Regions from separate parts of the uncultured Marixanthomonas sp. genome, predicted to be linked through region 2. Evidence: riboswitches for the same ligand, from Rfam matches in the RefSeq annotation. Region 2 holds a riboswitch; the other holds the start of a gene.
The links. A riboswitch is a leader RNA that binds a small molecule or an ion and turns the genes downstream of it on or off. The one in region 2 is predicted to bind S-adenosylmethionine.

Region 1: it holds a riboswitch for S-adenosylmethionine, as region 2 does, so the genes downstream of both, AACZ92_RS07685 (O-acetylhomoserine aminocarboxypropyltransferase/cysteine synthase family protein) here and AACZ92_RS03900 (hypothetical protein) in region 2, are expected to answer to the same signal.

What each region holds. Positions count from the first base shown of each region.
Region 1 covers NZ_CAXBCK010000021.1:1,997-18,232, forward strand. Annotated here, with positions in the region: gene alaS (alanine--tRNA ligase) at 1-1,709, shown strand, start outside; gene AACZ92_RS07665 (GSCFA domain-containing protein) at 1,797-2,744, shown strand; gene AACZ92_RS07670 (choice-of-anchor J domain-containing protein) at 2,984-4,528, shown strand; gene AACZ92_RS07675 (DUF302 domain-containing protein) at 4,881-5,789, shown strand; gene metK (methionine adenosyltransferase) at 5,846-7,099, opposite strand; SAM riboswitch class I at 7,387-7,507, shown strand; gene AACZ92_RS07685 (O-acetylhomoserine aminocarboxypropyltransferase/cysteine synthase family protein) at 7,625-8,917, shown strand; partial or broken gene AACZ92_RS07690 (alpha/beta fold hydrolase) at 8,978-11,105, shown strand; gene AACZ92_RS07695 (OsmC family protein) at 11,117-11,536, shown strand; gene AACZ92_RS07700 (aminotransferase class I/II-fold pyridoxal phosphate-dependent enzyme) at 11,533-12,705, shown strand; gene AACZ92_RS07705 (homocysteine S-methyltransferase family protein) at 12,702-13,718, shown strand; gene metH (methionine synthase) at 13,721-16,236, shown strand, end outside.
Region 2 covers NZ_CAXBCK010000009.1:62,674-78,909, reverse strand. Annotated here, with positions in the region: gene AACZ92_RS03945 (class I SAM-dependent DNA methyltransferase) at 1-2,318, shown strand, start outside; gene AACZ92_RS03940 (restriction endonuclease subunit S) at 2,318-3,640, shown strand; gene AACZ92_RS03935 (DUF4917 family protein) at 3,643-4,716, shown strand; gene AACZ92_RS03930 (endonuclease NucS domain-containing protein) at 4,796-6,166, shown strand; gene AACZ92_RS03925 (hypothetical protein) at 6,184-6,852, shown strand; gene AACZ92_RS03920 (DUF3883 domain-containing protein) at 6,873-8,063, shown strand; gene AACZ92_RS03915 (DUF262 domain-containing protein) at 8,081-9,931, shown strand; gene AACZ92_RS03910 (type I restriction endonuclease) at 9,969-13,022, shown strand; gene AACZ92_RS03905 (hypothetical protein) at 13,233-14,231, shown strand; SAM-I-IV-variant riboswitch at 14,268-14,365, shown strand; gene AACZ92_RS03900 (hypothetical protein) at 14,509-15,345, shown strand; gene AACZ92_RS03895 (DUF6557 family protein) at 15,380-15,790, shown strand.

The DNA of each region.
Region 1 (16,236 bases), on a different contig from region 2:
AGTTGCCTTCTAATACAGGAGCAGGCTATGTAATACGTCGTATTTTAAGACGCGCCATTCGGTATGGGTTTACATTTTTGAATAAAAAAGAACCGTTTATCTATAAATTAACGGATACGTTGGTAAAGCAAATGGGTGACACATTCCCAGAGCTCGTTTCTGAAAAAAACTTAATAATCAATGTAATTCGTGAAGAAGAACAATCTTTTCTACGCACCCTAGATCAAGGATTAGTCTTGCTAGAGAATGTAATTTCAAACGCTTCTAGTATAACCATTTCAGGTAAAAAAGCTTTTGAGTTATATGACACCTACGGTTTTCCTATTGATTTAACCGCCTTAATTTTAAGAGAGCGTGGGTACAATTTAGATGAAAAAGAGTTCGAATCTGAATTGAAAAAACAAAAAGACCGTTCTAGAGCTGCTACAAAAGTGGAAACTGGCGATTGGGTTGTTTTGCGTGAAGATGATGTGGAAGAATTTGTAGGGTATGATACCTTAGAAACACAAGTTAAAATTACACGCTACCGTAAAGTTGAGAGCAAAAAAGAAGGTGAAATGTATCAATTGGTCTTCAATTTAACTCCATTTTATGCTGAAGGTGGAGGACAAGTAGGAGATAAGGGATATTTAGAAGCGCCAAATGGCGAAGTAGTTTATATTGTAGATACCAAAAAGGAAAACAATTTAATAATTCACTTTGCGAAAAATTTACCACGTAATACCGAAGATACTTTTAAGGCGGTTGTAGATGTAAAACAACGAAACCGTACGGCTTCTAACCATACAGCAACCCACCTTTTACATCAAGCACTTAGAACAGTATTAGGTGATCACGTAGCTCAAAAAGGCTCGATGGTACATAGTAGAAACCTGCGTTTTGATTTTTCACATTTCAGTAAAGTAACAGATGAAGAATTAAAACAAGTTGAAGATTTTGTAAATGCTCGAATTAATGAAAATCTTGCTTTACAAGAGCAGCGAGGCGTACCTTATAATCAGGCGATAGACGAAGGTGCAGTAGCATTGTTTGGCGAAAAGTATGGCGATGCGGTGCGTACTATCCGTTTTGGAAATTCAATGGAGCTTTGTGGCGGTACGCACGTACCTAATACAGGTAATATTTGGCATTTTATAATAACATCAGAAGGAGCGGTCGCAAGTGGAATAAGAAGAATTGAAGCGATAACAGGGGATGCTGCTAAAAACTACTTTGTAGATAGAAGTAATGATTTTGCTGAAATTAAGAAGACATTGAACGCTCAAAACCCTGTTAAGGCAGTAAGTAATTTACAAGAAGAAAATGCTGCACTTCAAAAACAGGTTCAAGAATTATTAAAAGATAAAGCCAAAAACTTAAAAGGCGATCTAAAAAATGAGCTTGAAACCGTAAACGGTATTAACTTTTTAGCGAAAGAAGTAGATTTAGACGCTTCTGGAATGAAAGATTTAGCTTTTGAAATGGGTGGCGAGATAGATAACCTTTTCATTTTATTCGGATCAAAACAAAACGGGAAAGCATTACTTACGTGTTATATTTCAAAAGAATTAGCTGCTGATAAAAGCTTAAATGCAGGACAAATAGTACGCGAACTTGGAAAACACATTCAAGGTGGCGGTGGCGGACAGCCTTTTTTCGCAACAGCTGGGGGTAAAAATCCAGATGGGATTGATGAAGCTTTATCTGCTGCTAAGCAGTACCTCAAATAAGGTTCGCAAAGACTTTGATTAAGTAAGCACTAGGCAGTTGCAGTGAGCAGTACTGCCAATTGTTACTGAAAACTGATTACTTAAAAAATGAAATTACAAACACAAATAGCACTAACCCCGCAACAGAATCAGATAGATTATACATCTAAAAACCTGTTGATGGGGTCTTGTTTTACTGAGAACATTGGAAGGAAACTCCAATATTATAAATTTCAGAACCTTCAAAATCCGTTTGGGATTGTATTTCATCCAGTTGCGATTGAAAAGCTAGTGACACGAGCCATTAATGAAGATTTATTTACTGAAACAGATGTGTTTCAACATAATGAGCAGTGGCATTGTTTTGAGGTGCATTCAAAGCTATCAACGAATAATAGAGATGCTTTTATTTCAAATTTGAATGATAGCTTAAAAAATTTAAAAACCTACCTTGAGCAAGCTTCCCATATTATTTTAACCTTCGGGACAGCTTGGGTCTATCGGTTTATAGAAAGTGATTCGATTGTAGCCAATTGTCATAAAATTCCGCAGAAAAAGTTTTTAAAAGAACTGCTTTCTGTTGAAGAAGTTTCTGCCGCAATAGAAAATACTCTTACACTTGTTAAAACTGTAAACTTTAAGGCTACGATTATTTCTACCGTTTCGCCAGTTCGGCACATTAAAGACGGTTTTGTAGAAAATATGCAGAGCAAAGCACATTTACTTTCTGGTTTACACGAGGCTATTTCTGGAGAAAAACAAGCTTTTTATTTTCCTTCTTTTGAAATTATGATGGACGAACTGCGCGACTATCGTTTTTATGAAGAAGATATGCTTCACCCAAATAACCTGGCTGTTTCCATTATTTGGAAACGCTTTAAAGAAGTTTGGATTGCTTCAGAAGCCGAAGACCTTCAAAAGGAAATTGAAACCATTCAAAATGGATTAAAACATAGAGCTTTTAATCCTTCGGGTGAGGCGCACCAAAAATTTCAGATTAATCTTCAGAAGAAAATAGAAAAACTTCAAACAGAATTCCCTTTTATTAAATTCTAGGTTAGAAATACCAATCTGAGACATCTAACAAGCACTAGACAGTTAATATTAATTTTTGATATTATTTTATGGGCTTTAATTCGGTTTTTAGTTAAAAATTGAGGTTTTATAGAGGTTTTTTTACACTTAAAAAAGAAGTCTCTAATGAAAATAGTTAAACTAATTTTCTTTATCTATTGGCATAATGATTATAGGTAGTTTTGAGAGGATGAAAAGTATTTAACTCAAAAAAAAAGAAAATGAAAAAAACTATTACACTACTTCTAACCCTTATGTTGATTATTCAAGCTAATGCTCAGATTTTTAGTTCAGGATTTGAAAACAATAATGGTACACCCTTATCTGAATACACCACAATTAATAATGATGGTTTATCAGTGCCCATTTTTGCACCAGTTCAAGACTTTAATACTGAAGCTTGGATTCAATTTTATGACGGTTACGATAATAAAATTGCCTTTAGTACTTCATGGTATGACCAACCTGGACAATCTGATGACTGGCTAATTACACCTACAATAGATATTCCAAACTCTGGAGAGCCTACCCTTTATTGGAAAGCAAAATCGTACGATATTCAATTATTAGAGGACTATGAAGTTAGAGTTTCAACCACAGGAAATGATATGGCAGACTTTACAGATGTCATTTTAAGTGTTGAAGGGGAGCAACCTTTTGACTATAACTCAAGATCTTTAGATCTATCTGCATACAAAGGGCAAACTATTTATTTAGCTTTTGTTAATGTTACTTTCGATGGTTTCTTTTTGGCGTTGGACGATTTGTATATAAGTGAATCTGCAAACTGTGCTTTACCAGATGTTACTGGAGTTACAAGTAGCGATGTTACTGAAAATAGCTTTACTGTTTCTTGGACGGCCACTACAGATATATCAATGTACGATACAGGTCTTACCACATTTACAGAGTCTGTTTCATCTACAGGAGCACAAACTGAATTGACCAAAAGCTATACTGATTTAACACCAGGAACTAGATATCAATTCTTCTTAAAAAATGCAGATTGTGGTTCTGGTTGGGCTACACCTACATCAATTTGGACGGCAGCACTTCCTCCATATTCTTACGATTTTGAATTTACCGAAGAAAATTATGGTGAGTATGATTCTGACGGGTGGTCATCAAACACTTGGATTAATGGAAGTGGTGAAGGTGCACAAAATGAAACAGGGTATGTGTTTAATAATACGAGTACCTCTTTCGCAAAAGACGACTGGATATATTCTTACCCTATAAAAGTAAATGCAGGGGAAAGAGTAGAAATTCGCTATTACTCTCAATTAGGAACAGAAGAAGCAGATGATGCAACATTAAATATTGCAGCTGCTACTGCACCAAATAAAGATTCAAACATACAAGAATTGAGCAGTCACACTGTTTCTGGTGGGGATTACGTGGAGTACACTTCAGAGTTTATCGCTTCTGAGGCAGGAGTATATTATTTTGGATTTGGAAATGTAACTCCTATTGTTTCTGAAAGTTCAGCTTTACGATTAGATAATATACGTATTACTTCAGAACCACTATCTGTGGAGGATAATACAGCTTCAGTAACGACTATTTACCCTAACCCTGTAAAAGATCGTTTATTTGTAAACTCTGAAGAAGCTATTCTTGATATTCAGGTTTACACAATAGGTGGAAAATTGATTTCGGAATACTCAAATACAAATGAAATTGATTTCTCATCTTATTCTAATGGTATCTATTTAGTTAAACTGGTAACTGAAAATGGAACTTCAGTTAAGAAGGTAATTAAATAACGCCTTCTAAAATTTATAGCCAAGCAGCTATATTTTATCTAAACCTTCAAGTAAAGAGTTTAAAGCTTTTATTTGAAGGTTTTTTTTATGGTACAAAGAATATACAGTTACTTCTTCTACCTGGCAATAGTACGTCAACGAACGTATTTTATTCAATATCATAATAACAAGTACACAATAAAATAGAAGCTGTACAAAAAGCCAAACGATATAATATTATTCAAGTTTTCAATAAATAGTTAGATGTTCACGTTATCTACGTAGTGATAAATTCTTGTTAAGGGTAGACATATATCTTAACAAGATTGTTCATTTTTGTATTTTAACCCAAATAACAAATTAAAACTTGAATATGAAAAAGCTTTTAATACTTGCTTTAGCGATTACAACTTTTGCGTGCAGTAATGATGATAACAATGCGCAGGTGATTAATAACCCACAAACTCCGGGGCTTGCCTATGCAGTGAGTGAATCTGATTTTACAACAACCTACAGTTTACTGCGAAGTGAATTACAGGCAAATCCTAATATATCAATAATAGCAGAGGTAAACCATACAGCCAATGCACAAAATATCGATAAAGATTTACGAAATACACGTGTTATTTTCTTCGGAAATCCCACGTTGGGAACCCCACTAATGCAGGAAAACCAATTAGCTGGGTTAGATTTACCTCAAAAAATGTTAGTCTATCAAGATAATGACAATAATGTTTTTGTTTCATACAACGGAACGGAGTATTTAGCTGCAAGACACTCGGGTGTTGGCGGGGCTCAAACACTACAACAAATTAAAAGCGCCCTTGCTAATTTTACTGAAGATGCTACTAATGGTTCAGTTTCAGAAAACTCCAGTAGTGGAATTACCAATAAGCAAGGAATTATAACATTAGTAAGTAACAATGATTTTAATACTACTTATAATAACCTAAGAAATGCAGTTGTTGATAATGCTGCTCTTACTCTTTTTGCAGAATTAAATCATCAAGAAAATGCACCTAATGAAGGAGATCTAAATCCTACACGGGTAATTATCTTCGGAAATCCAGAGTTGGGAACTCCTCTAATGCAAAACGCACAAACTACAGCGATTGATTTGCCTCAAAAAATGCTAGTTTGGGAGAAAGAGGATGGAACTGTGAATATTTCCTATAATGATTCTGATTTTCTACAAGAAAGACATGGAATTACTAATAACGATGGACGTTTAGATCAAATTAAAAGTGCATTAAATAACTTGGCAATAGACGCAGCAAATTAATTAAAGAGAATAGCTATAAAATAAAAGCGGCTTCGTTTAGAAGCCGCTTTTTATTTTTAGAGATTAAATGCTTTTCTCACAGTATCCACATAATCCAGTTTCTCCCAGGTAAAAAGCTCTACTTCTTTCTTGATAGTTCCTTTGTAAGGACTTTCAAAAATTTTGGTTACTGTTTCTGGAATACGTCCCATATGTCCATAAGCAGCGGTTTCCACATAAATTGGATTACGTAATTTTAAACGTTTTTCAATAGCTGCAGGGCGCATATCGAAAATTTCAGCTACTTTTTTAGCAATTTCACCATCGGTTAAATCAATTTTAGAAGTACCGTGTGTATTGACTAATATTGAGGTAGGTTTTACCACACCAATAGCATAACTTACTTGAATTAATACTTCTTCAGCAACGCCAGCAGCTACCAAGTTTTTAACAATATGTCTTGCCGCGTAGGCAGCACTTCGGTCAACTTTACTTGGGTCTTTACCACTAAAAGCACCCCCACCATGTGCACCTTTACCGCCATACGTATCAACAATTATTTTTCTACCCGTTAAACCAGTGTCTCCGTGAGGACCACCAATTACAAACTTTCCAGTCGGGTTTATGTGGTAAATAATATCATCATTGAACAGTTTTTGAACATACTCAGGTAGTTTTGCTTTTACCTTCGGAATTAAAACTTCAATAATATCCTTTTTAATTTTGTTCAACATCTTTTCATCTTCATCAAAATCATCGTGCTGAGTTGATAAAACAATAGAAACTATTTTTTGCGGAACATTGTCGTCGCTATATTCAATAGTTACTTGACTTTTTGAATCAGGACGCAAATATGGAATTTCGGTTCCATCACGGCGCAATTTTGCTAATTCAATAAGAATCGTATGCGAAATTTCAAGTGCTAACGGCATATAATGCTCCGTTTCATTGGTAGCATAACCAAACATCATTCCTTGGTCACCAGCACCTTGCTCTTCTTTGTCTTCGCGATCAACTCCTTGATTAATATCTTGTGATTGCTCGTGAATCAATGAAATTACGCCACAAGAATCACCGCTAAATTGATAGGCTCCTTTTGTGTAACCAATTTTATTGATTATATCCCTTGCAATATGTTGTACATCTAGGTAGGTGTCACTTTTCACCTCTCCGGCAAGTACTACCTGTCCTGTTGTTACCAAGGTTTCACAGGCTACTTTCGATTCGGGATCGAAGGCTAAAAAATGATCTAATAATGCGTCGCTAATTTGATCTGCAACTTTATCTGGGTGTCCTTCAGAAACACTTTCTGAAGTAAATAAGTACGCCATAAAGGTCTTTTTAAATTTTTATATACTGAAGATTTGACGAACGCGTCGAAGGAAGTTTACACTGCCTTTAGCATTTTTTAATCTGAAATGTTCTAAGTGAAAATAGTATTCAGAAAAACATTCAGAAGAGGTTGCAATCAGTCAAATCTTTCCTCTTTCAGCGGACAAAGATAGTATTAAAAATAGATTTTTAAAAAGAAGCAATTTCAAAATAAAGTTAAATTAATTTGGAATATCAAAAAATGTTTAGCAATCTTTGTACTCACAAAGTTCAAATCTTTATTGAAATGTTATCAAGAAAGGCTGAGGGAATAGACCCTATGAAGCCTTAGCAACCCTTTCACTTGAAAGAAGGTGCTACATTCTACAAAAATGTCCAAATATTGGAAATTTTTTGATAGATAACGACAAGACAATTTTTTAAAATTGTTTACTCACTTCTTAATAACATTTTTCTTATAAAGTACGCCAATAGGCGCATTTTGACTTTTGGTTTAATTTATCATTAACTAAAAAAAAAGAAAAATGAGTACACAAAAATTAGCAACACAATCGTTGCACGCAGGACACGACGTAACGGCGAATGGAGGAACCCGAGCGGTGCCTATTTACCAATCTACCAGTTACGTTTTTAAAAACAGCGACCACGCTGCCAATTTGTTCAACCTTTCGGAACCTGGGTTTATTTATACCCGAATTAACAACCCCACGAACCATATTCTGGAGCAGCGTTTAGCGGTATTGGAAGGAGGAATTGCAGCCGTAACAACCGCTTCGGGAACTTCGGCAATTGCTACAACATTGCTCACGTTATTGCGGGCTGGAGACCATATTGTAGCATCTAGTAGTTTGTATGGCGGAACGTATAATTTACTGAATGTTACCCTGCCAAGATTGGGTATTACAACTACATTCGTAGATGCAAATGATACTGAAAATTTCAACAAAGCGGTTCAAGAAAATACCCGAGCGATTTTTGTTGAATCGTTAGGAAACCCAAAATTGGATGTATTGGATATTGAAGCTATTTCTGAAATTTCGAAAGCGAATAAAATCCCGCTACTAGTTGATAACACAGTCGCTACCCCAGCTTTGCTAAACCCAATTAAGTACGGAGCCAATATTGTAATTCATTCGCTTACCAAATACATCAACGGAAATGGGACTGCTTTAGGCGGAGCAATCATCGATGCGGGAACGTTTGATTGGACCAACGGAAAATTCCCTGAATTCACCGAACCATCACCTGGATATCACGGTTTAGTTTATTCTGAAGCATTGGAAGAAGCTGCATTTATCGCCAAGGTTAGAATTGAAGGATTACGAGATTTCGGTGCGGCATTGAGCCCATATAACGCGTTTCAAATTTTACAAGGTCTGGAAACCTTGGAAATCCGAATTAAAAAACATAGTGAAAATGCGTTAGAGCTTGCTAAATGGCTTCAGAATAGGGAAGAAGTAGCTTGGGTAAATTATCCTGGACTTTCAGAAAGTAACTACTTCAACCTTGCTCAAAAGTATCTACCAAACGGTCAAAGTGGGGTAGTTACTTTTGGTTTAACAGGTGGTTTTGATGCTGCTAAAAAGTTTGTAGATGCCACTGAACTATTCTCTTTGTTGGCCAATATAGGCGATACCAAATCTTTGATTATTCATCCAGCGAGTACAACACATCAACAGTTGAGCGATGAGCAGCAAGAAACTACAGGTGTTACCAAAGATTTAATACGGCTTTCAGTAGGGTTAGAAGCGTTTGATGATCTTACTGATGATTTAGAACAAGCTTTTAAAGCGATTACCAAAACAGTCTTAGTTTAATTTTAGTTATAGAAAACGGCAGTGAGATATGCCATTCCACTGCCGTTTTAAAATAATCTTATGAAATTACAAACTTTACATATAAACTATACAACTCAAAACGAAGCTTTTTCGGGCATAATACCTATAAGTTTTGAGCTTTTCGGACCTCGTTTAAGCGAAGCACCTATTATTTTGGTAAACCATGCATTAACTGGAAATAGTTCAGTTACCGAGGAAAACGGCTGGTGGAATCAGCTTATTGGCGATGAAAAGTGTATCGATACAAAGCATTATACAGTTCTTGCTTTTAATATTCATGGAAATGGTTACGACGGATTTCTACTTGAAAACCCTGAAGCATTTTCAGTATACGATGTTGCAAAGCTTTTTTTACATGCAATCAATCAATTGAAAATTGAAAAGATACGTGCTGTTATTGGAGGTTCGCTTGGCGGAAGTATAGCTTGGCAAATGGCGGTGCTGCGACCTAATCTGTTTGAAAATATCATCCCGATAGCTACCGATTGGAAAGCGACCGACTGGTTATTGGCAAATTGCCGAGTTCAAAAACAGATTTTAGAACATTCTGAAAATCCTGTTCACGATGCAAGGATTCATGCTATGACGTTGTATAGAACCCCGGAATCCTTTAAACAGAAATTTAATCGTAGTCTGAACGAAAAGTTAAATGTATTCAATGTTGAAAGTTGGCTATTGCATCATGGTGAAAAGTTGAAAAACCGATTTCAGTTAGAGGCTTATAAAACGATGAACCATTTGTTAACCACCGTTAACATTGCAAAAGAAACGGGAAATTTCCTTTCTGCAGTAAAAAACATAAAAGGGAATGTTCATTTAATAGGCGTTGACACGGACCTTTTCTTCACAAATAAAGAAATTAAAGACACGTATCAAATCTATAAAACCATAAAAAGCAATGTTTATTATCACGAAATAAATTCGATACACGGGCACGATGCTTTTTTAATTGAATTTGAACAGTTACAAACCATTTTAGAACCCATTTTTCAGAAAAAGAACACAAATTATGAGTACCATAACGATAGACAAAAGAATAGAAGAGAAGTCACTTCAGTTAATTGATTTGGAAAATATCAAAAAGAAAAAAGTGAATGTGGTGATCTTCGGTCACGGCAACGTGGGCGCACGCTTGGTCGATCAAATTATTAAGTCGCAAAAGGAAATTTCAAGAAGGCGCGATTTAGACTTGACCATTTTTGCGGTGGCAAACTCTAAAACGATATTATTTGATAAAAAAGGTGTAAAAGCAAATTGGCTGGAAGAAAAAAAAGAGAAAGGAACACCTTATACCGTTACTGATGTAATAAAATTTTCAGAAGAACATAATCTGGAAAACTTGATTGCAATTGATAATACGGCAGATTCAAACTTTGTTTTTAATTACGAAGCATTAGTGGAAGGTGGTTTCAGTTTGGTTTCTTCCAATAAAATAGGAAACACCATCGATCTGGATTTTTATAAAAACCTACGAAAAACCCTTTCAGAAAAAAAGAAAGAATATTTATACGAAACAAATGTAGGCGCCGGCCTTCCGTTAATAGATACTATAAAATTATTGCATCTTTCCGGAGAGAATATTACGCGTATTAAAGGTGTGTTTTCAGGTTCTTTAAGTTACATTTTTAATGAATTTTCAGAAGGAGAAAAAACCTTTAGCGAGGTGTTGAAAGAAGCTATAAACAATGGTTTTACTGAGCCTGACCCAAGAGAAGATTTATGTGGAAATGACGTAGGTCGAAAACTTCTCATTCTAGCCCGAGAACTAGATTTGCACAACGAATTGGAAGATATTTCTATTCAAAACTTGATATCCAAACCCTTAAGAAGTATTTCAAAGTCAGCCTTTTTTAATCAATTGCAAGAGTTGGATGTTCCCTTTCATATAAAGCGAAAAAACTTGGCGAAAAACCATGTTTTGCGGTACATTGGTGACTTACACGGAGATTTATCAAAAGAAGATGGAGCTATTCTAAACGTTAATCTGGTGCCTGTTCCTAAAAACAGTGCATTGGGGCAATTAAAAGGAAGCGATTCCATTTTTGAAATCTACACTGAAAGTTACGGTAAAAACCCAATTGTAATCCAAGGGGCTGGAGCTGGAGCGGCCGTCACGGCCAGAGGTGTATTTGGTGATATTCTTCGTTTAAGCGATAAATTAAACTAAAACGAAAAATTATGAAAGTAACATTGAACAGAGTAAACGACAATTATCATTTTGAAGGAAAAGGCGCATCGGGACTTCCGGTACATATTGACAATAAAACTGGTGATGAAGTGCATGGTTCTAGCCCGATGGAGTTATTGTTGATGGGCGTTGGCGGATGTAGTGCGATTGATATTGTCTTAATCTTGAAAAAACAAAGACAAGAAATAACGTCTTATAACATGGAAGTAGAAGGGAAGCGTAAGGACCTAAAAAGCGCGAAACCTTTTGAAGCCATTCACACCACTATTTATTTAGAAGGGACCATTGATGAAGAAAAAACCAAACGTGCCGCGGCTTTAAGCTTTGAAAAATACTGTTCTGTTTCCTTAACATTAGAAGGAAATGTAGCCATAACGTACGATATAATTTTGAACGGAAAAAAACTATGACACATTTTGAAACCGACGCTATTAGAACACAATTGGAGCGCTCTCAGTTTAAAGAGCACTCTAATCCATTGTATGTAACGTCAAGCTTTGTATTTGATGATGCTGAAGATATGCGTGCCTCGTTTGCTGAAGAAAAACAGCGGAATATCTATAGCCGGTTTACAAATCCTAATACCTCAGAATTTGTAGAGAAAATCTGTAAAATGGAAAAAGCCGAAGCAGGCTACGCCTTTGCCACAGGTATGTCTGCTGTTTTTTCAACGTTTGCCGCTTTATTGAATAGTGGTGACCATATTGTTTCGTGCCGAAGTGTCTTTGGTTCAACACACAGTTTATTCACCAAGTTTTTACCCAAATGGAATATTGAAACTACTTTTTTTAAAACAGATGAAGTAGATTCGATAGAAAACTGTATTCAAGAAAACACTAAAATATTATATGCTGAAACACCAACCAATCCGGCAGTTGCTATTTTAGATTTAGAAAAACTAGGGGCCATTGCCAAAAAGCACAACCTGATTTTAATTATCGATAATTGCTTTGCAACGCCATACTTACAGCAACCTATTGAATTTGGAGCCGATTTAGTGATTCATTCCGCTACAAAATTAATTGATGGACAAGGTCGTGTATTGGGCGGTGTTACCGTAGGTCGGGCCGATTTGATTAGGGAAATTTATTTGTTTTCGAGAAATTCAGGTCCGGCATTATCACCCTTTAATGCCTGGGTGCTTTCAAAAAGTTTGGAAACCCTTGCCGTGCGGGTCGATAAACATTGCGATAATGCATTTCAACTGGCTGCTTTTTTAGAAAATCATTCTGCCGTGCAATCCGTTTGGTATCCTTTTCTTCCATCGCATCCACAATATGAAATTGCAAAAAAGCAAATGAAAAAAGGTGGAACCATTGTAAGTATCGAATTAAAAGGCGGTATTGACGTTGGCAGACAGTTTTTAAATAATTTGAAAATGTGCTCGCTCTCGGCCAACTTGGGCGATACCCGAACCATAGCGACGCACCCCGCTTCAACAACACATAGTAAACTTTCTGAAGAAGACAGACAAGAAACCGGTATAACCAATGGTCTGGTTCGCATTTCAGTAGGGTTGGAACATATAACAGATATTATTTCAGATATAGAACAAGCACTTCAAAAAATCAAGTTATGAGCACGTTGGTAAAAGCATTAGAAGACCGTATTTTAATATTAGATGGTGCCATGGGTACAATGCTTCAGCAGTATAATTTTTCTGAAGAAGATTTCCGTGGCGAGCGGTTTAAAGATTTTCATATTTCAGTAAAAGGAAATAACGATTTACTGTCATTGACCCAGCCTCAAGCCATTGCCGAAATACATAGAAAGTACTTTGAAGCCGGAGCCGATATCGTGGAAACCAATACATTTTCATCAACCACTATAGCCATGGCCGATTATGAAATGGAAGATTTGGTATATGAATTAAATTATGAGGCTGCTAAAATTGCCAAAACCGTAGCCGATGAAATTACAAAAGCGAACCCTGATAAACCCAGATTTGTAGCTGGTTCTATTGGGCCAACCAACAAAACGGCAAGCATGTCACCCGATGTAAACGACCCTGGTTTTAGGGCGATTTCTTTTGACGAACTTCGAGTTGCCTACAAACAGCAAACCGAGGGCTTATTAGATGGAGGAGCAGATATTCTCTTGGTCGAAACGGTATTTGATACGCTAAATGCTAAAGCAGCTTTATTTGCTATTGAAGAAGTAAAAAACGAACGAAATATCGACGTTCCCATTATGGTAAGTGGAACGATAACCGATGCTTCGGGACGAACCTTGTCTGGACAAACTGCTGAAGCATTTTTAATATCCATTTCGCATATCCCTTTATTGAGCGTTGGTTTTAATTGTGCGTTAGGGGCTGAGCAATTATTGCCTCATCTGGAAGTGATTTCAAAACAAACCGGTGCGGCAACTTCCGCCCATCCCAATGCAGGACTACCGAATGCTTTTGGGGAATACGACCAAAGTCCCGAGGAAATGGCTTCATACATCAAAGAATATTTAGATAAAAAGCTGGTCAATATTGTTGGCGGGTGTTGTGGTACCACGCCCGAACATATTAAAGCAATTGCAACCGTAGCTTCAACATATCAACCAAGACCTTTCAGTAATGTGAATAACCTACAAACAGCTTAATTATGGAGGGAATCGCTACAAAGCTTATTACAAAACAGTTGAAACTTTCTGGGTTAGAACCTTTGGTAATCACACCAGAAAGTAATTTTATCAATGTAGGAGAACGAACCAATGTGGCCGGATCGCGTAAATTTTTACGATTGATCAATGAAGATAAATATGATGAAGCGTTAACCATTGCCAGACATCAAGTAGAAGGCGGCGCACAAATTATCGATGTGAATATGGACGATGGTCTCATAGATGGGGTGCAGGCGATGGTCAAATTCCTCAATCTTGTTATGGCAGAACCCGATATTGCGAAGGTTCCTATAATGATCGATAGTTCAAAATGGGAGATTATTGAAGCCGGACTGCAAGTGGTGCAAGGCAAATGTATCGTGAATTCCATTAGCTTAAAAGAGGGCGAAAAAACCTTTATTGAACAAGCAACGTTAATAAAACGCTACGGCGCCGCAGTAATTATTATGGCTTTTGATGAAAAAGGGCAAGCAGACACTTACGAACGGCGCATTGAAATTGCAAGACGTTCGTATGAACTGCTGGTGAATATTGTTCAATTTCCGGCAGAAGACATCATCTTTGATTTAAACATTTTTCCTGTCGCCACCGGAATGGACGAACACAGAAAAAATGCCATTCATTTTATTGAAGCAACACGTTGGGTAAAACAAAACCTGCCACATTGTAGCATTAGTGGAGGTGTGAGCAATGTTTCATTTAGTTTTAGAGGGAATAATCCCGTACGAGAAGCCATGCACTCTGTGTTTCTATATCACGCCATCGATGCTGGAATGAACATTGGTATTGTAAACCCTACCTTGTTGGAAGTGTACGATAATATTCCAAAAGATTTGTTACAGCGTGTAGAAGATGTCATTCTCGACAGGCGTGATGATGCCACTGAACGGTTATTGAGTTTTGCTGAAACGGTGAAAGGAGCATCCAAAAAACAAGAAGTTGATCTTTCTTGGCGGGAGCAATCACTTCAGGAAAAAATTACCCACGCCTTAGTAAAAGGAATTGACACTTATATTGTAACGGATGTAGAAGAAGCTCGAAAAATTGTGTCCAAACCAATTAAAGTAATTGAAGGCCATTTAATGACGGGGATGAATGTAGTGGGCGATCTTTTTGGCAGCGGAAAAATGTTTTTGCCTCAAGTGGTAAAGTCCGCGCGGGTAATGAAAAAAGCCGTTGCGTACTTGTTGCCGTTTATTGAAGAAGAAAAAGATGGTACGAATGACTACGCAAAAGGTAAAATTTTATTGGCCACAGTTAAAGGCGATGTACACGACATTGGCAAAAATATTGTTGGTGTAGTCTTGGCTTGTAACAATTATGAGATTATAGACTTGGGTGTTATGGTACCGCCCGATAAAATTATAAGCGAAGCTAAAAAACACAACGTAGATGCTATTGGTTTAAGTGGTCTCATTACACCTTCATTGGACGAAATGGCTTTTCTGGCTTCAGAAATGCAGCGACAAAACTTTACCGTTCCATTACTTATTGGCGGAGCCACCACGAGCAGGATACACACCGCTGTAAAGATTGATACCCAATATGAAAATGCTGTGATTCATGTAAATGATGCGTCTAGGGCGATAACCGTGGTGGGCGATTTGTTGCAAAAGGAAACAGCTATAGATTATAAAAACAATTTAAAAACTGAATATGCTTCTTTTAGGGAAGCGTTTCTGAAACGTCAAAAAACGAAAACGTATCTTCCTGTAGATGAAATAAGGAAGAATAAATTTAAAATAGATTGGAACACTTCTGAAATTGTAAAACCTAAAGAATTGGGCGTACAGACACTAGAAAATTTTGATCTTTCCAAGCTTGAAATGTATATAGATTGGACGCCTTTTTTCCGAAGTTGGGATTTACACGGCAAATTTCCGGCAATTTTAAAAGATGAGCTAGTCGGTGTTCAAGCCACTGAATTGTATAATGATGCACAAGAAATGCTTCAGAAAATCTTTTGTGAAAAGATACTAGAAGGCAAAGCTATTTTTGGTCTGTTTGAAGCCAATACGATCAATGACGATGATATTCAAGTTAGTTATTCTTCCGAAGGAAAAAAAGAAACTACGTACTTTAGAACGCTTCGTCAACAAAGTAAAAAAGCCAAAGGAAGACCAAACATTGCGTTGGCAGATTTTATAGCCCCTAAAGAAAGTGAAAGACAGGATTACGTAGGCTGCTTCTGTGTTTCAGCTGGGTTTGGTGCACACGAAGAAGCAGAAAAATATAGAAAAGATTTAGACGATTACAACGCTATTATGATAAAGGCATTGGCCGATCGTCTTGCCGAAGCGTTTGCTGAATATTTACACGAGAAAGTTCGGAAAGAACATTGGGGATATTCAAAAAACGAAACCTTAACCAATGAAGAGTTGATTAAAGAAACCTATAAAGGCATTCGTCCTGCACCGGGTTATCCAGCGTGCCCCGATCATTTGGAAAAAGAAACCATCTGGCAACTTTTAAAAGTAGAAGAAACGATAGGCGTCCA
Region 2 (16,236 bases):
ACGACTGCCTTAGGGATGTATATGTGCGTGGAAAATACCGCGATGTAATTTTACCTATGGTAGTGCTTCGAAGGTTGGATGCACTTTTGGAGCCTACTAAAGATGCCGTACTAGAAGAACTCGCTTTTCAACGTGATGAGGCTAAGTTCACCGAATGGGACGAAAATGGACTTCGAGATGCGTCGGGATATGTTTTTTATAATACAAGCAAATGGACTTTGCAATTACTGCATAATACGGCCACAAATAGTCAGCAAATTTTACTTACCAATTTTGAAGACTATCTCAATGGGTTTAGCGCTAATGTAAAAGAGATTATCGATAAGTTTAAATTGCGCAGTCAAGTGCGTCATATGGCCACCAAAGATGTGTTATTAGATGTATTGGAAAAATTCACTTCGCCAGATATTAATTTAACACCTTTTGAGAAAGAAGATCCCGATGGACGAAAATTACCTGCGCTATCCAATTTGGGAATGGGGTATGTTTTTGAAGAATTAATTAGAAAATTCAACGAAGAGAATAACGAAGAAGCTGGAGAGCACTTTACACCACGTGAGGTAATTGATTTAATGACACACATTATTTTCGATCCTATAAAAGAGGACTTACCGCCAGTAATGACTATTTATGATCCTGCTTGCGGAAGTGGGGGAATGCTCACAGAAGCTCAGAACTTCATCAAGAACCAAGAAGGTGTTATCAAGGCTTTGGGTGATGTCTATCTCTTCGGGAAGGAAATCAACGACGAAACCTATGCCATATGCAAAAGTGATATGATGATTAAGGGCAACAACCCCGAAAATATTCGCGTGGGTTCTACCTTGTCTACAGATGAATTTGCAGGCACTACATTCGATTTTATGCTTTCCAATCCACCGTATGGAAAATCTTGGAGCAGTGAAAAAAAATATATCAAGGATGGGAGCGATGTTATTGATCCGAGATTCAAGGTAATGCTATCAGATTATTGGGGGGACGAAGAAGAGGAAGATGCGACGCCGCGTTCTTCTGATGGACAGTTACTTTTCTTGATGGAAATGGTAAGCAAGATGAAATCCTTAGCCCAAAGTACTAGCGGAAGTAGAATAGCCTCCGTACATAATGGTAGTAGTTTGTTTACAGGTGATGCTGGTGGGGGAGAAAGTAATATCCGTCGTTATATTATTGAAAATGATTGGTTGGAAGCCATTGTCCAAATGCCAAACAACTTGTTTTATAATACAGGAATTACCACCTATGTTTGGATTTTAAGCAATAATAAAGCACCAAATCGAAAAGGAAAGGTACAGCTTATTGATGCTGGCGAGTTATATAGAAAATTGCGAAAGAATCTAGGTAACAAAAACTGTGAATTTGCTCCGGAACATATAGCTAAAATATTGGAGGTTTATACCGACATGAAACCCCTAGAAAGCAATGAAGAGGACTCTAAAACCTCAACAACCAATAAAATTGAATCTAAGATTTTCGATAATGAGGATTTTGGATACTATAAAGTTACCATTGAACGGCCAGAGCGTTTAAAAGCACAGTTTACTGATGAGCGTATTGAAAGCTTACGCTATTACAAATACTTAGAAGAACCGATGCAGTATGCTTATAAAACTTATGGTGAAGGCATATATGATAATTTAAATAAACATGCTGAAGATATCCTCGAATGGTGCGAGCAAAACGACTTAAATCTATCGGCTGCCAATAAAAAGAAACTTACCAAAAAAGCCACTTGGAAGAAACACAGTCATTACGTTACCCTCGCCAAGAAGTTACAAGTGCATTTTGGCGATACTGTATTTTCAGATTTTAATGCGTTTGAAAAGGAAGTAGACCAAATTATCAAAACTGAAAATTTAGACGCCTCGGCAGCTGATAAAAAAGCCATTTTCAAAGCCGTAAGTTGGTATGATGCCGATGCCGAAAAGGTAATAAAGAAAAAACAAAAGCTGAAAGGGGATAAACTGCAAAAGCTCTTGATTCATTTAGGATGCAGCGAAGAAGGTTTAGTAGATTTTGGTTATTACCCAAGCGATAAAAAAGGAGAGTATATCATCTACGAAACAGAAACAGACCTCCGCGATACCGAAAATGTACCTCTAAAAGAAAGCATTCATGACTACTTTTTAAAAGAAGTAAAACCTCATGTTGACGAAGCTTGGATAAATCTGGACAATACTAAAATAGGGTATGAGATTAGCTTTAACAAATATTTTTACAAGCATACGCCTTTACGCGATATCGAAGAGGTTACAAAAGATATTCTAGCATTGGAAAAGGAAAGCGAAGGTTTAATTGCAGAAATATTACACTTAGCATAATGGTAGAAACAGAAAATAAAGATAAGGTAGCTGAGCGGAATCGAAGCTACGAGAATTATAAAAAATCTGGTATAAGTTGGTTAGAAGATATTCCAGCCCATTGGAAGTTAAAACGATTTAAACATATTTTTCATGAAAAGAAAAAGACAACAAATGTTGAATTAAATTGTGGTTCTATAAGTTTTGGTAAGGTAGTTTATAAAGATGATGACAAAGTTCCAGAATCTACAAAAAGTTCTTATCAAGTATTGTCAACAGGAGAGTTCTTAATTAATCCTTTAAATTTAAATTATGACCTTATAAGTTTAAGGATAGCATTATCTGATAAAGATGTAGTTGTAAGTTCAGGTTATATTGTTATTCAAAATATTATCAAAATAGACAAAAGTTATTTTAAGTGGCTCTTGCATATTTTCGATGTTGCTTTTATGAAAACTCTTGGAGCAGGTGTAAGACAAACATTAAGTTTTAACCATATTGCTAATTCAGAATTTGTTTATCCCCCCCTACTAGAACAAACCAAAATAGCCCAATTTTTAGACGATAAAACCACCAAAATAGATGCCGCTATTGGCATAAAAGAGCAACAAATAGACTTGCTAAAAGAACGCAAACAAATACTCATACACAAAGCAGTGACCCGTGGGTTAGATGATAATGTGACCTTAAAAGATTCTGGTGTGGAGTGGATTGGTGAGATTCCTGAGCATTGGGAGGTGAAGGCTTTAAGATATATTTCAGATAGCTTTCCAAGTAATGTTGATAAACATAGTAAGCCAACTGAAAAGGAAGTTCGCTTATGTAACTATACCGATGTATATAAAAATGACTATATCACTGATGACATGGACTTAATGATTGCTACTGCAACGGAAGACCAAATAAAAAAATTCCGGTTGTTCAAGGGAGATATTGTTATCACAAAGGATTCGGAAACGGCAAGTGATATAGCTGTTCCAACTTATATCGTTGAAGAACTTACTAATGTAGTTTGTGGTTATCATTTGTCAGTTATTAAACCAAATAAGGATATATATGGACAATACTTGTTTAGAGCTTTGCAGTGCAAAGCCTTTAATGTTCAATTTGAAATAGAGTCTAATGGTATTACAAGGGTAGGTTTAGGAACTTCTGATATGAGAAAAGCCAAGTTCCTCGTTCCTCCACTTTCAGAACAAAAACAAATTTCTTTTTATATAGAAACCGCTTCACAAAAAATAGAAACGGCTATTAGCATAAAGGAGCAAGAGATTGAGAAGTTGAAAGAGTATAAGGGGAGTTTGATTAATAGTGTGGTAACGGGTAAGATAAAGGTGTGTTAATTATGGCTAAGAAAAGTGTAATCGAAAATTTAGAATTTAATCAATTAAGGTCTTACGAAGATGTAATTAAGGATTTAAAGAATAAGAAACGTCAGAAACATTTATTATTAGGAAATGGTTTTAGCATGGCTTATGACTCAGGAATATTTTCTTATAATGCACTGTACAACTTTATAGAAGAATTGAAAGATCCGGTATTATCAAAGTTGTTTGGGGTAATCAATACCAAAAACTTCGAGCAAATCATGCGGCAACTTGATAACTTTATTGAAATTGCAAAAGCACTAGGAGGAAATGAAAAATTGGTTTCACAACTGATAGATGCAAATGCATTACTTCAAAAAAGCTTAATAGACGCAGTTAGCTCTTTGCATCCAGAGCATGTTTTTGAAATGTCTGAAGATAAAAGTGAATCTTGTTTCACGTTTTTGAATGCATATTTAGACAATGGTGAAAAAGTATTTTCAACAAATTACGATTTACTGTTGTACTGGGTGCTTATGCGTAATGAATCAAAAACAGCGATTGATGGCTTTGGCAAAGAATTATTAAACCCTTCAGAAACTCGCAAAGGAGAAGAGCCTGAGTTTGATGAATTATATTGGGGTAAGTACAAGGATGAACAAAGTGTATTTCACGTACATGGTACATTACCCATTTTCGATACTGGGACGGAAATTGAAAAAGAAGTGTACCGGGAGCGCAAATATTTACTTACAAACATCAAAGAGCGAATGGATAATAAAGACTACCCAATCTTTGTAACTGCTGGTGATGGAAAAGAAAAACTTAAACATATTTATCATAATCGCTATTTAAATTTCTGTTATGAAAATTTATGTAAAATAACGGGATCGCTCATCACATTTGGTTTTGGTTTTGGAGAATACGATGAACATATTATTGATGCGATAAATAAGGCTGCAAAAAGGGGAGCTCAGTCTGGGGACAAATTATTTAGTGTTTATATTGGAGTATATTCAAAAGGCGGACTAGAACACATAAAAAGTATAGAACATAAGTTTCAATGTAAAGTAAATGTCTATAACGCAGGAACTGCTAATATTTGGGCTTAATTGAAAGTGATTATACTAGAATAATTAATAGGTGTTTTGCTTATAGTAAAAGGATAAAACCAAATTAAGAGGATTATAAATGAATAAAAATAGAAAATTAATCAATAGCGATAGTTTAGCTGCTTTTTATAAGGCTGCTGTAGGTGTAAAAGAAACGTTTACTGATAAAAAACTATCTCAGCTAATTTCTGCTTTTGAGCATACGTATGTAGAAGATCTTCTTGTAGACATAGACCAAGCTAGAAAAGCATTAGAAGGTTTACCAGTGTCGTTCTACGATCACCTCGCTACCAATTTTAGTGATAACCTAAACAGTATTCCAGAATTTTGGTTGATACTAGATTGTCGTTTATATGAAGTTTTAACTCCTGAAACAGCTACTTATATTAACACAAAAATACTTAAAGAGGCGAGTGGTACTAATGCTGAGTATTTATATAAGGGGGTCACGGCGTTAGATAGTGAAACACCAGATTTGGCTCTACTATTTTTTGGACAAATAGAGCATTATATAGCCGCTTACTTTATTGGTTTCAGCTACATTCAACTTGAAAATTATCCAAATGCCATAAAAAGCTTTCTAGAATTTAATAAAGGCTTGAAAGAATTTATAGCAACCTCTAAAATACCCGAAATAGACAAAAACCCTTCCTTGTTATTTTTTAAATGGGAGGTAGCAATTGAATTGGGCTATTTGTACAATGCAAATAAAGAATATGATAAAGCTCTACAAAAATTTGATGAAGCATTATGTGCTATTAATTTGGAAGATACCTACTATATACTTTCAGAAAAATCTCTTGAAAATACGATTGAAAATCAATTTGAAATATTTTTAAATAACTTTCTTTTTACCTTAGAAAAAACGACTGCTTATAAAAAGGCTGTTACTTTATTAGAATCTGTATTGGAATTTAATCCAAACCATACAGGGTATATACAACAACTTCAAAATTTTAAAGAACGACTAAAGCGACATAAAACTGCCAACACGATTTTACGAAATATAATACCAGTAAAAAAACCATTTAATATCCAAGAATTTACCAAAACACAATTAGTAGCCCGCGAAAAAAACTTGGAAGATATGATTGTGGAGCAAATAAAATATGGCTACGAAGTATTTGGAAAAAAGTTAGAAATTTATCAAGACGAAACAATATATGGTCGACAATATTACATTAAGGCGGTTAACGGTATATTGGATCTCTTGTTAATTGACAAGGCAACTGATACGCTTTATTTAGTAGAATTAAAGCGCAATTTAGCCGGGGTAGAGGTGGTTACTCAATTGGAAAGTTATATGGAAGGGTTAGCCACCGAAATTAACAAAACTATACGAGGTATTACATGCTTACATCAACCCAATCCCGAATTAACTGCACTCATAAAACAAAAAGAAAACATAGAACTTTTTACCTATCACTTTGATTTTAAAAAATTAGGGTGATGTGAAAATTTTAAAATATGAAGGGTAAAGATCAATTTTCTAAAGTGGAAGCAAAAGCCATAGAGCAGTTAATAACCAAAAAACTATTGGCAGATGCTACCCAACAAAAAAACATTAGAGCTAAAATAAGAGGTTTTGGGTTTTATGCATCAGATTTTGCTTTGGGAGGTGGCTATACGGTACAAGATTTTAGGACTGTAGTAACTATTGGTGTTAAAAACTTCGAACCAAAAAGAAAAGCCCTAAAGACTGTTGGTTCAGAAACAACACAATTAAAAACGGTTATTAAAAAACAAAGTGACGAAGCATACATTATAGGTTTATGTGATGAAGTCTTGAAAGTAAAAGGTTTACGCCAATACCGTTTTGAATTTCTAAGAGGCGATACGGGAGTGAAATTACCAGTGGATGTTTATTACCCAAGTTTAAATCTTGTTATTGAATATTATGAACGTCAGCATACAGAACAAGTTAATTTTTTTGATAAACGAATAACTTCAACAGGTATAACAAGAGGTGAACAACGTAAAAAGTATGACCAATTAAGAAAAACCGAACTGCCGAAACATAGTATTAAGCTTATTGTTCTAGATTATTCTAATTTTCAACATACAAGAAATAAGCGTTTGGTTAGGTGTAAAAAAGAGGATTTAGAAGTAGTTAATTTGAAGTTAAAGGAAATATAAATTTACATTAAAAGCTATCTATGAAATATAAAATAATAGAAAGATACATACAAGCTTATAAACAACAATTCGATAGTATTAGTAAAGAAGAATTATACAAATGGAAGGCCGTAAAACACTTTCAAGATCATTGGGATATTGAGGCTGAAGATTTTCCTTCAATGCTTGAAGAAAGTATAGGACATACATCTAACTTACTAGTATCGGGAAATTATTTTCCAGCCGCAATGGTTATACAATTTGTACGTCGTGAACCAGAAAAAGTTCGTGATGCGTTTCGATATGCTTTTGACATTAATTCACCTTTAGAGAATCGGTTTACTTATTTTCAGCAAACGATGGAAGATATAAGAGTAGGCATGACCGATGCAAAGAGTCATTATCAAGACCACCGTGCATTTACAGTATACTTAACCTTGAGATATCCGGAAGATTATTTTTTATATAAATATGGTATGTTTAATAGAGCTGCTATAAATTTTGAATTTCCACATCGACCTAAAACAGGTGCTTTCTCAAATATTACAAAATTTTATAACCTGTGTCGTGAAATAAAACCGATACTTCTCAAAGATAATGAGTTACTTCTACTTCATCATCAACGACTCAATGATGATACTTATCAAGATCCAGCTTATCATTTATTGACGCAAGATTTTATTTATGCCTGTGTAAATCATATAAAAATTGATAATATACAGGAAGATACATCGCATAAGCAAGAAATTGAGATAGAAGAGTTTGAAATTTCACAGTTTATTACCGAAATGGGAAATACTTCATTCAATGGCAGACAAGTCGACTATGCAGCACGGGAAAAGCGAAATTCAGAAATAGGAAATGCTGCTGAACTTTTTATTTATGACCTAGAGAAAGAAAAATCTAAAATCTCAGGTTTTAATAAGAAAGTGATCCATACTTCAATTGAAGAAGGAGATGGAAAAGGATATGATATAAAATCTGTAGATAAAAATGGTAATACGGTTTATATAGAGGTAAAGGCCACAACGGGAGGTTTTAAAACTCCATTTTATATTACACGAAACGAGCTAGAATGGAGTATTAAAAATTCAGAAAACTATAAATTATATCGAGTTTATGATTTTAATACAAAAACAGGGTATGGGAAAGTAAAGATTTTGAATGGAAGTTTGAAACCATTATGTAAACAGCCCGTGAATTATTTTATAAAATTAAAAAAGAATAATTAATATTATTAAAACTTAAAATGACCAACCACCAAAACAATATACAAGCTTCAGACAAGAGTATAAACGACTTACTTAAAGACCAAAAATTCTTCATAGATTATTTTCAACGGGAATACCGCTGGCAAGAAAAGCACATGGTAGCTATAATAGAAGATCTTACAGCAGCCTTTTTAAAGTCTTATAAATCTACTGATGCTCGATCTGCCGTTGCAAATTATCAAAGTTATTATTTAGGTCCAGTAGTTTTTAGCGTTGCTGACGGTAAAAACTCAATAATAGATGGTCAACAGCGTATTACATCTATAACACTGTTCTTAATCTATTTAAATCACCTACAAAGAGAAAGTGAAAACAAGGTGAGTATCTCTAACCTAGTGTTTTCAGAAAAATACGGTGAGAAGTCATTTAATATGACAGATGAAGATCGACAAGATGTATTAAAGGGACTTTATGACACTGGATCTTATAAATTAAACGAGGTTGAGGATGATGAGACTGTGCAAAATATAGTTGATCGCTATTATGATATACACGATGTTTTTCCAGAGGAATTGACAGGCAAAGCTTTGCCTTATTTTATTGATTGGTTTATCGGCAATGTGATTTTGGTTAAAATAACTGCATACTCTGATGAAAATGCATATACTATTTTTGAGACAATGAACGATAGAGGAATGAATTTGACCTCAACCGAAATGTTAAAAGGATATGTTCTCTCAAGAATTTCAAATAGAAAGAAACGAAATGAAATCAATGATCTTTGGAAAGAACATATAAAAACTTTACACGACCGAGACGATACGGCAGATTTAGATTTCTTTAAAGCTTGGTTTAGAGCAAAGTTTGCCATTTCAGTGAGAGCTAGGAAAGCAGATTCAGAAAATGAGGATTATGAGCAAATTGGAACACGCTTTCATGATTGGTTTAAAGATAATCACGATGAGAAAGTGGGGTTGACCAAGGCTGAACAATTTTATGGTTTTTTTAAGAATGAACTTGACTTTGCTGTAAAAGCATTCGATTTTATTTGGGAAAAGATGGCTAATTACGATTCAAAGTGCCCGAGCTTGTATTACATTAATAATTGGGGAATTGCTGCTTCAATTCAAGATGCAATGTTGTTAGCTCCACTTTTATCTTCGGATGAGAAAGATGTAATAATCGAAAAAGTAGAATTAGTAGCACGGTTTATTGAAACCTTTACCGTGAAAAGAGCCGTTAATTTCAAAAAATTTGGCTCTTCATCTATACAATACACATTTTTCAATATCATTAAGAATATACGGAATCTTGACTTGCCAGCTTTAAAAGAAGAATTGAAAAGAGAAGCTGATGCAATTGAATATACCTTTTCGGGAGTTGAAAAATTTAGATTACATCAACAAAATAGAAAATTTGTAAAGCATTTACTCTCTCGTATTACTGCCTATGTTGATAATAAAGTAGGCAAAAGTTCAACCTATATCACTTACTTTAAACCAAGTGGTAAAAAATATGAGATTGAACATCTTTGGAGTGACCATTTTGATGAACATAGGGATGAGTTTGAGCAAGAACGTGATTTCGATGATGTAAGAAATAATATTGGTGCATTAGTTTTGCTTCCAAATGGTACAAACCAATCATTTAGCAGTGATGTTTATGAAGATAAATTACCACATTATTTAAAAGAAAATACGTACACTCAAACTTTGCATCCAGACTTTTACATTAAAAATCCAAACTTTAAGAATAGCGATTTAAAAGAAATTAATTTTGAGCCTCATACTAATTTAAAATTAAGTAATATAAAACAAAGGGCAAATGTTGTTGAGCAATTATGTGAAGATATTTGGTCTACAGAGTTTTTTCAGCCGTGTCAAGATTAATTGTTTTAACGATTCTTTTTTAATTAAAATTTTTACAATGCATAGCCAAACTAACGAACAAGCCCTAGAAGCCGCCATAGAAAAACAATTAACCGGAACAAGCCTTGAAGCAATCAAAGCAGAAGAGCTTAGTGTTGATGGTGTAAATGAATCTGAAGAATTTTACCGAGCAGGCAATGGGTATTATATAGGTCAAACACAGCACTTCAATTCACAATTTGCAATTGATGAACAATTCTTTTGGGATTTTCTGAAAAACACCCAAAAAGAGGAGCTCGAAAAACTACAACGACAAAGCGATTGGAAATTAAAAATTCTAAATCGGTTGGATAGGATGATCAAAAAGTATGGTATTATACACTTACTAAAAAAAGGACTGAGCGTGGACGATGCGCATTTTACTTTATTCTATGTTTTACCATTAGCGAGCAGCAGTAAAGCTGTTAAGGAAAACTTTGAACAAAATATATTTAGTGTTACTCGGCAAGTTCCATATTCGGCAGATAATCCACGTGAAGAAATTGATATGGTGTTGTTTGTAAATGGTTTGCCCTTGGTCACTATGGAGTTAAAAAATCATTGGACAGGACAAAACGCTCGGGTTCACGGTCAACATCAATACAAAACTCAACGAGATAATCATCAACCTCTTTTACAATTTGCACGATGTATTGTTCATTTTGTTGTAGATACTGACGAAGCTTATATGACGACCAAGTTAAATGGCAGGGATACTTTTTTTCTACCTTTTAATAAAGGTAATAATCATGGAAAGGGAAACCAACCTAATCCTTTTGGCCATAAAACTGCTTATTTGTGGGAAGAGGTTTTTACTAGAAATAGTTTGGCAAATATCATTCAGCATTTTGTTAGGCTAGACGGGAGCAAAAAAGATAACTTAAATTCGCGTACCCTGTTTTTCCCGCGTTACCATCAAATGGATGTGGTGCGTAACATTATAGACCACGCCGCTAAAAATGGAGTTGGGGAGACGTATTTAATACAACATTCCGCAGGTTCAGGAAAATCTAATTCAATTACTTGGGCTGCCTACCAATTAATAGATACGTATCCTGAAAATGAGAGCGTAGCAGGAAATAGAGGTACAGACCATCCGCTGTTTGATACTGTGATAGTGGTTACTGATAGACGCTTATTAGATAAGCAATTACGAGAGAACATCAAGGAATTTTCCGAAGTAAAAAATATCGTCGCTCCAGCCTATTCTTCAAAAGAACTAAGGGACAGCCTAGAACAAGGCAAAAAAATAATCATTACCACTATTCAGAAGTTTCCATTTATCATTGATGGTATTTCAGATTTAAGTGATAAACGCTTTGCCGTGATTATAGACGAAGCTCATAGTAGCCAGAGTGGAACAACTCACGACAAAATGAACCAAGCAATGGGTCATGAAATAAATGAAGAGGAAGAGACAGACGCCCAAGATAAAATTGTTATGGCAATGCAGTCACGAAAAATGCGTGGCAATGCGTCTTATATGGCATTTACGGCAACCCCAAAAGCGATTACCTTAGAAAAATTTGGAAACCGCCAAGAAGATGGCAGCTTTGCACCCTTCCATTTGTACTCTATGAAGCAAGCAATAGAGGAAGGTTTTATTTTAGATGTAGTTGCCAATTATACTACATTAAAAAGCTATTATGAAATAGAAAAATCTATTGAAGAAAACCCATTATTCGATACGGCAAAAGCACAAAAAAAATTACGTGCGTTTGTGGAACAACATGAACAAACCATACAGACCAAGGCCGAAATAATTCTAGATCATTTTATTCCGCATATCGTTAATCAAAAAAGACTTAAAGGGAAGGCAAAGGCAATGGTACTTACCCAAAGCATAGAATCTGCTATTAAATATTATAAATCCTTAACACGAATATTGGAAGACAAAGGCAATCCATTTAAAATAGCCATTGCTTTTTCTGGAACCAAAACTGTTTCCGGTATAGATTACACCGAAGGAGGTATGAACGGTTTTGGTGAAAAGGATACTCGAGATAAATTTGATGAGGACGATTATAGAATATTGGTGGTTGCTAATAAATACCTTACTGGCTTTGACCAACCTAAACTCTGCGCCATGTATGTGGATAAAAAATTACAGGGTGTCATGGCGGTACAAGCGCTATCTCGTTTAAATAGATCTGCGGATAAATTAGGTAAGAAAACCGAAGATCTATTTATTCTTGACTTTTTTAACTCCACCGATGATATTAAAAAGTCTTTTGATCCTTTTTACACCGCTACGTCCCTAAGCGAAGCTACTGATGTAAATGTACTTCATGAACTAAAAAATGTCTTAGATGAGGTTGGTGTATATGAATGGGAAGAAGTAGAAAACTTCAACACGCTATTTTTCCAAAAAGCAGATGCGCAACTGTTAAGTCCTATAATCGATACGGCAGCAGAACGATTTGTATCTGAATTGCAATTAGAAGATGAGGACAAAGCCGATTTTAAAATTAAAGCCAAACAGTTTGTGAAAATTTATGGGCAAATGGCCTCCATTCTCCCTTTCGAAATAGTTACATGGGAAAAGCTATTTTGGTTTCTAAAATTTCTAATCCCTAAACTGCCCATCAAAGATTCTGTTATAGATGGTATGGATGAGTTGTTGAACTCTGTTGATTTATCAACCTATGGCTTGGAGCGCATAAAGCTGAACCACACTATCGGGTTGGACGATTCGGATTCCGACTTGGACCCTCAAAATCCATCTCCACGCGGTGCCTACGGTAGTGATGAAGAAAAAGATCCTTTAGAATTGATTATACAGTCATTTAACGAACGTTGGTTCCAAGGGTGGGATGCAACACCAGATGATCAACGTATTAAGTTTATAAGCCTTAGCAAGTCCATTCAAGCCCATCCTGATTTTCAAACAAAAGTTGCCGAAAATAGCGATGAGCAAAACAAAGATCTCGCTTTCCGAAAAATTCTAGACGATGTGATGTCTAAACAACGTAAACAAGAATTAGATTTGTATCGCTTATATGCCAAAGATCAGACCTTCTATCAAGCATTTTTTGATACAATGAAACGAATGGCGAGTGTGGAACGGAGTTGATTTTGAATAATAGTATTCTTTAATATTGTACCACCAAATCTGATTCAGGAAAATAGCATATTGAATGATAAAAAATTGGAAATTAAAGCAGTTTTATCTTTTAATAAATCTAAAGAAAAATGGGGTTGGAAAGCATTTAGTGTTTTGAAGTAATTAATTTTCTTTTCTATGAAAATCAAACCACTAATTAAATAATAATCGTTTCTAATAATGCGGGATAAGATCATATACTCCATAAAAAACTTCGATATCGAAGCACTCAACAAACTACTCGATGATGATAAACCTTATATGGATGTTTCAAAATCTTTATTTCTGCAAAAACTAGCAAAGAAGTTTAAAATTGCAAAAGAAGATGGTTGTCATTCATTTGACGATGTGTTCTTTGGTATATGCGGATCTTGTAATAAAGGCTGTGAAGGAATGACATTTTTTTCAGAATCTGGTCACTATTTAGATTTGTTTATTGAAAGTAAAAATGATACTGTCGTAGATGATATATACGTTTGCAACAAACTCACTAATTTCACAGATTTAGAAAAGACAAACTGCCTTAATTTTACTTTTTGTCATGATGAGAAAGTTACTTTTAAACCATCTAATGACTATATTTTGGTTGAAAAGCAATACTATTCAATGGCAAATGATATAAAAGAGATGCAAGATCCAATTAAGCTAGATGATTTTGCCGACTGGTATGATGATTATAGCTTTATAAAAAATTTCTTAGGCAAATTAGGCGTCTTCGAATGCTTCGATTATAAGTTATATGACAAAGCAAACAACTTAATTTTTGACATCAATTCTATAATCAATATTAAATCAATAAATGATCAAGCTGCTGAGGCTCTAATAGCATTCCAAGTTGCGAATTCTGAAAGAGAGAAACTCATTTGGTTTTTTGAACACCAGAAAGACCAGTATGGTTCTATAAACTTTACCAACTCTGAAATATGGAATGCCAATCCTTGTATAGCCTATATATCAGATAATATTAATGTTACAGTTGATTTAACTGGCTATGAGTATGTAATGGATTATTTTTCTAAGCTTGATAATTTATACAATGAACTGATGGAAAAGTATAAGCCTCTTCCCGAACATTTTGAAGAATCAGCAACGGGTAATATTGAGTACTCTTTAGAAAATCACTTAAAACTGCATAACAAGCATATAGACATTCTTGAAATGTATGGTAAAGAAAGCTAGTTTTAGGAAAATATTTATAAAATAACCGTATCTTAGCAATACCATTTAGAATCACGATAAAGTGATAGCAACCTGCTCAATCAGGCGAAGGTGCTTATACAATGAGCCTACTTATAGGAAAAGCATGATTTATTCAATTTTATAATATTTATCGGTTTCTGTGATTTTACTTTAAAAATCACAGAAAAAATGTACATAAAGTTTAGAAGTTTCCGACAGGAACATTTCTCTGAACTAGTGCATGACGCAGTTATTAATTAAATTTAAAAATGTATTTATGACAGCATTGACAATCGGAAAAATTTTAAATGACTATCAAGGCTTTTTAATGGATTATGAAGTCGAACAACTTCGAAAAGTTCAAAGAACACCTTCAGATTTTACTACGCAAGTTAAAGCAATACAACTTGCTTTATTTGCCGAAGAATGGGATTTTATGGGAGACTCAGGAGCAGATTCTAAAGATAGATCTAGAGGGATTAATCCTATGAATCAAGAGTATATAGATCGAGTTAATAAAAAAAGAGAAGCATTTAGCGTAAGTCTATTAAGTGAAGATGGGTATAGCACAGATAATTCTTCTGATCTATTCTGTGAAGAAGTAGTGCGTCATACAAAAAACTATAAAGAGCTTTTGGAACATAAAAAAAATAAGACCAAACAAACCGTATTTGTAGATATGGACAATGTGTTGGTAAACTTTAAATCGGGCATCGATAAAATTTCAGAAGAAGATAAGCTAAAATATGAAGGCGATTTAGATGAAGTCCCTGGAATTTTCTTTTTAATGGAGCCCTATGATGGTGCCATTGAGGGCTATAAGTGGTTGTGTAAAAATTTTGACACTTATATATTATCTACAGCTCCTTGGGATAACCCTTCCGCTTGGCAAGATAAATTACTTTGGGTGAAGAAATACTTACCCGATGAAGCATATAAAAGGTTGATTCTTTCGCATAATAAACATTTAGTTCACGGCGATTTCCTTATAGATGATCGCACTGCAAATGGAGCTGGAAAATTTCTGGGGAAACATATTCATTTTGGCCCAAAAGGAGATAAAGATTTTGCAGATTGGAAAGCGGTGATAGCTTACTTGAAAAACCTTACTTGATTATAATCATAACATTAAAAATTTAGTAGTCTCAATGAAGTTTAAAAAACTTATACAGAATAATACTTGGTCTAATATTTACTCTAAATTTTCAGAAATTTATCCCGAGGCTATTAAAAATCTAGAAGGATATAAAGTAGTTTTTGAAAATTTGGTAATGATGCAACCCGAAGATACTGATATGTCAATAGTACTTTCCATAGAAAAAGATGATAATGAAGAATATATTGATGTTTCTGCAAAGTATAATAATCCGAGAAATGAGGACGAAAAATATCCACAAGGTATCGAGTTGACCCCTTGGCGGATTTGGCTGGGGATGGATATTAATGATGAAACATTAACTAATTTTACAGAACAGGAAGTTATTGTCCATTGCATCTATGAAATGAGCTACTTTGGCTTTTCTGAAGAAGATATCCAGAAAATAGGCAGTAGACTGTAAAATAGATAAAAGCGTGATTTAATCATAACGAAAGAAAAACTATGATAGAGATTTCCGTATATTAAATCTAAATTGAATAGGATAAAAATATTAGTTATTAAGAAAATAATTAATTTCAGCTCATTAAGAAAACATGAATGTAAAACTCATTTAAGGTAAAAGTGTTAGTTTAAATTCTTCAAACGAGAAGTATTTCTTACTTTATTTTCTATTAAAAAGCTCAAAAACTACCATAAAAACTAAAAAATCATCATTTTCAATTTTTTTCTGGTGTTTTAAAGATTCCTTACTATAAGGATCTGTAATTCAATATTTCATGATAACTTTTTTACATTTTTCCAGAAAAAGTTTTTCTCGAGAATTGTAAAATCGAACAGAGTTAACATAAATAATACTATTAGACTATTATTTTATCTTTTCAAATTTTATTTTTTACTATTGTTTAA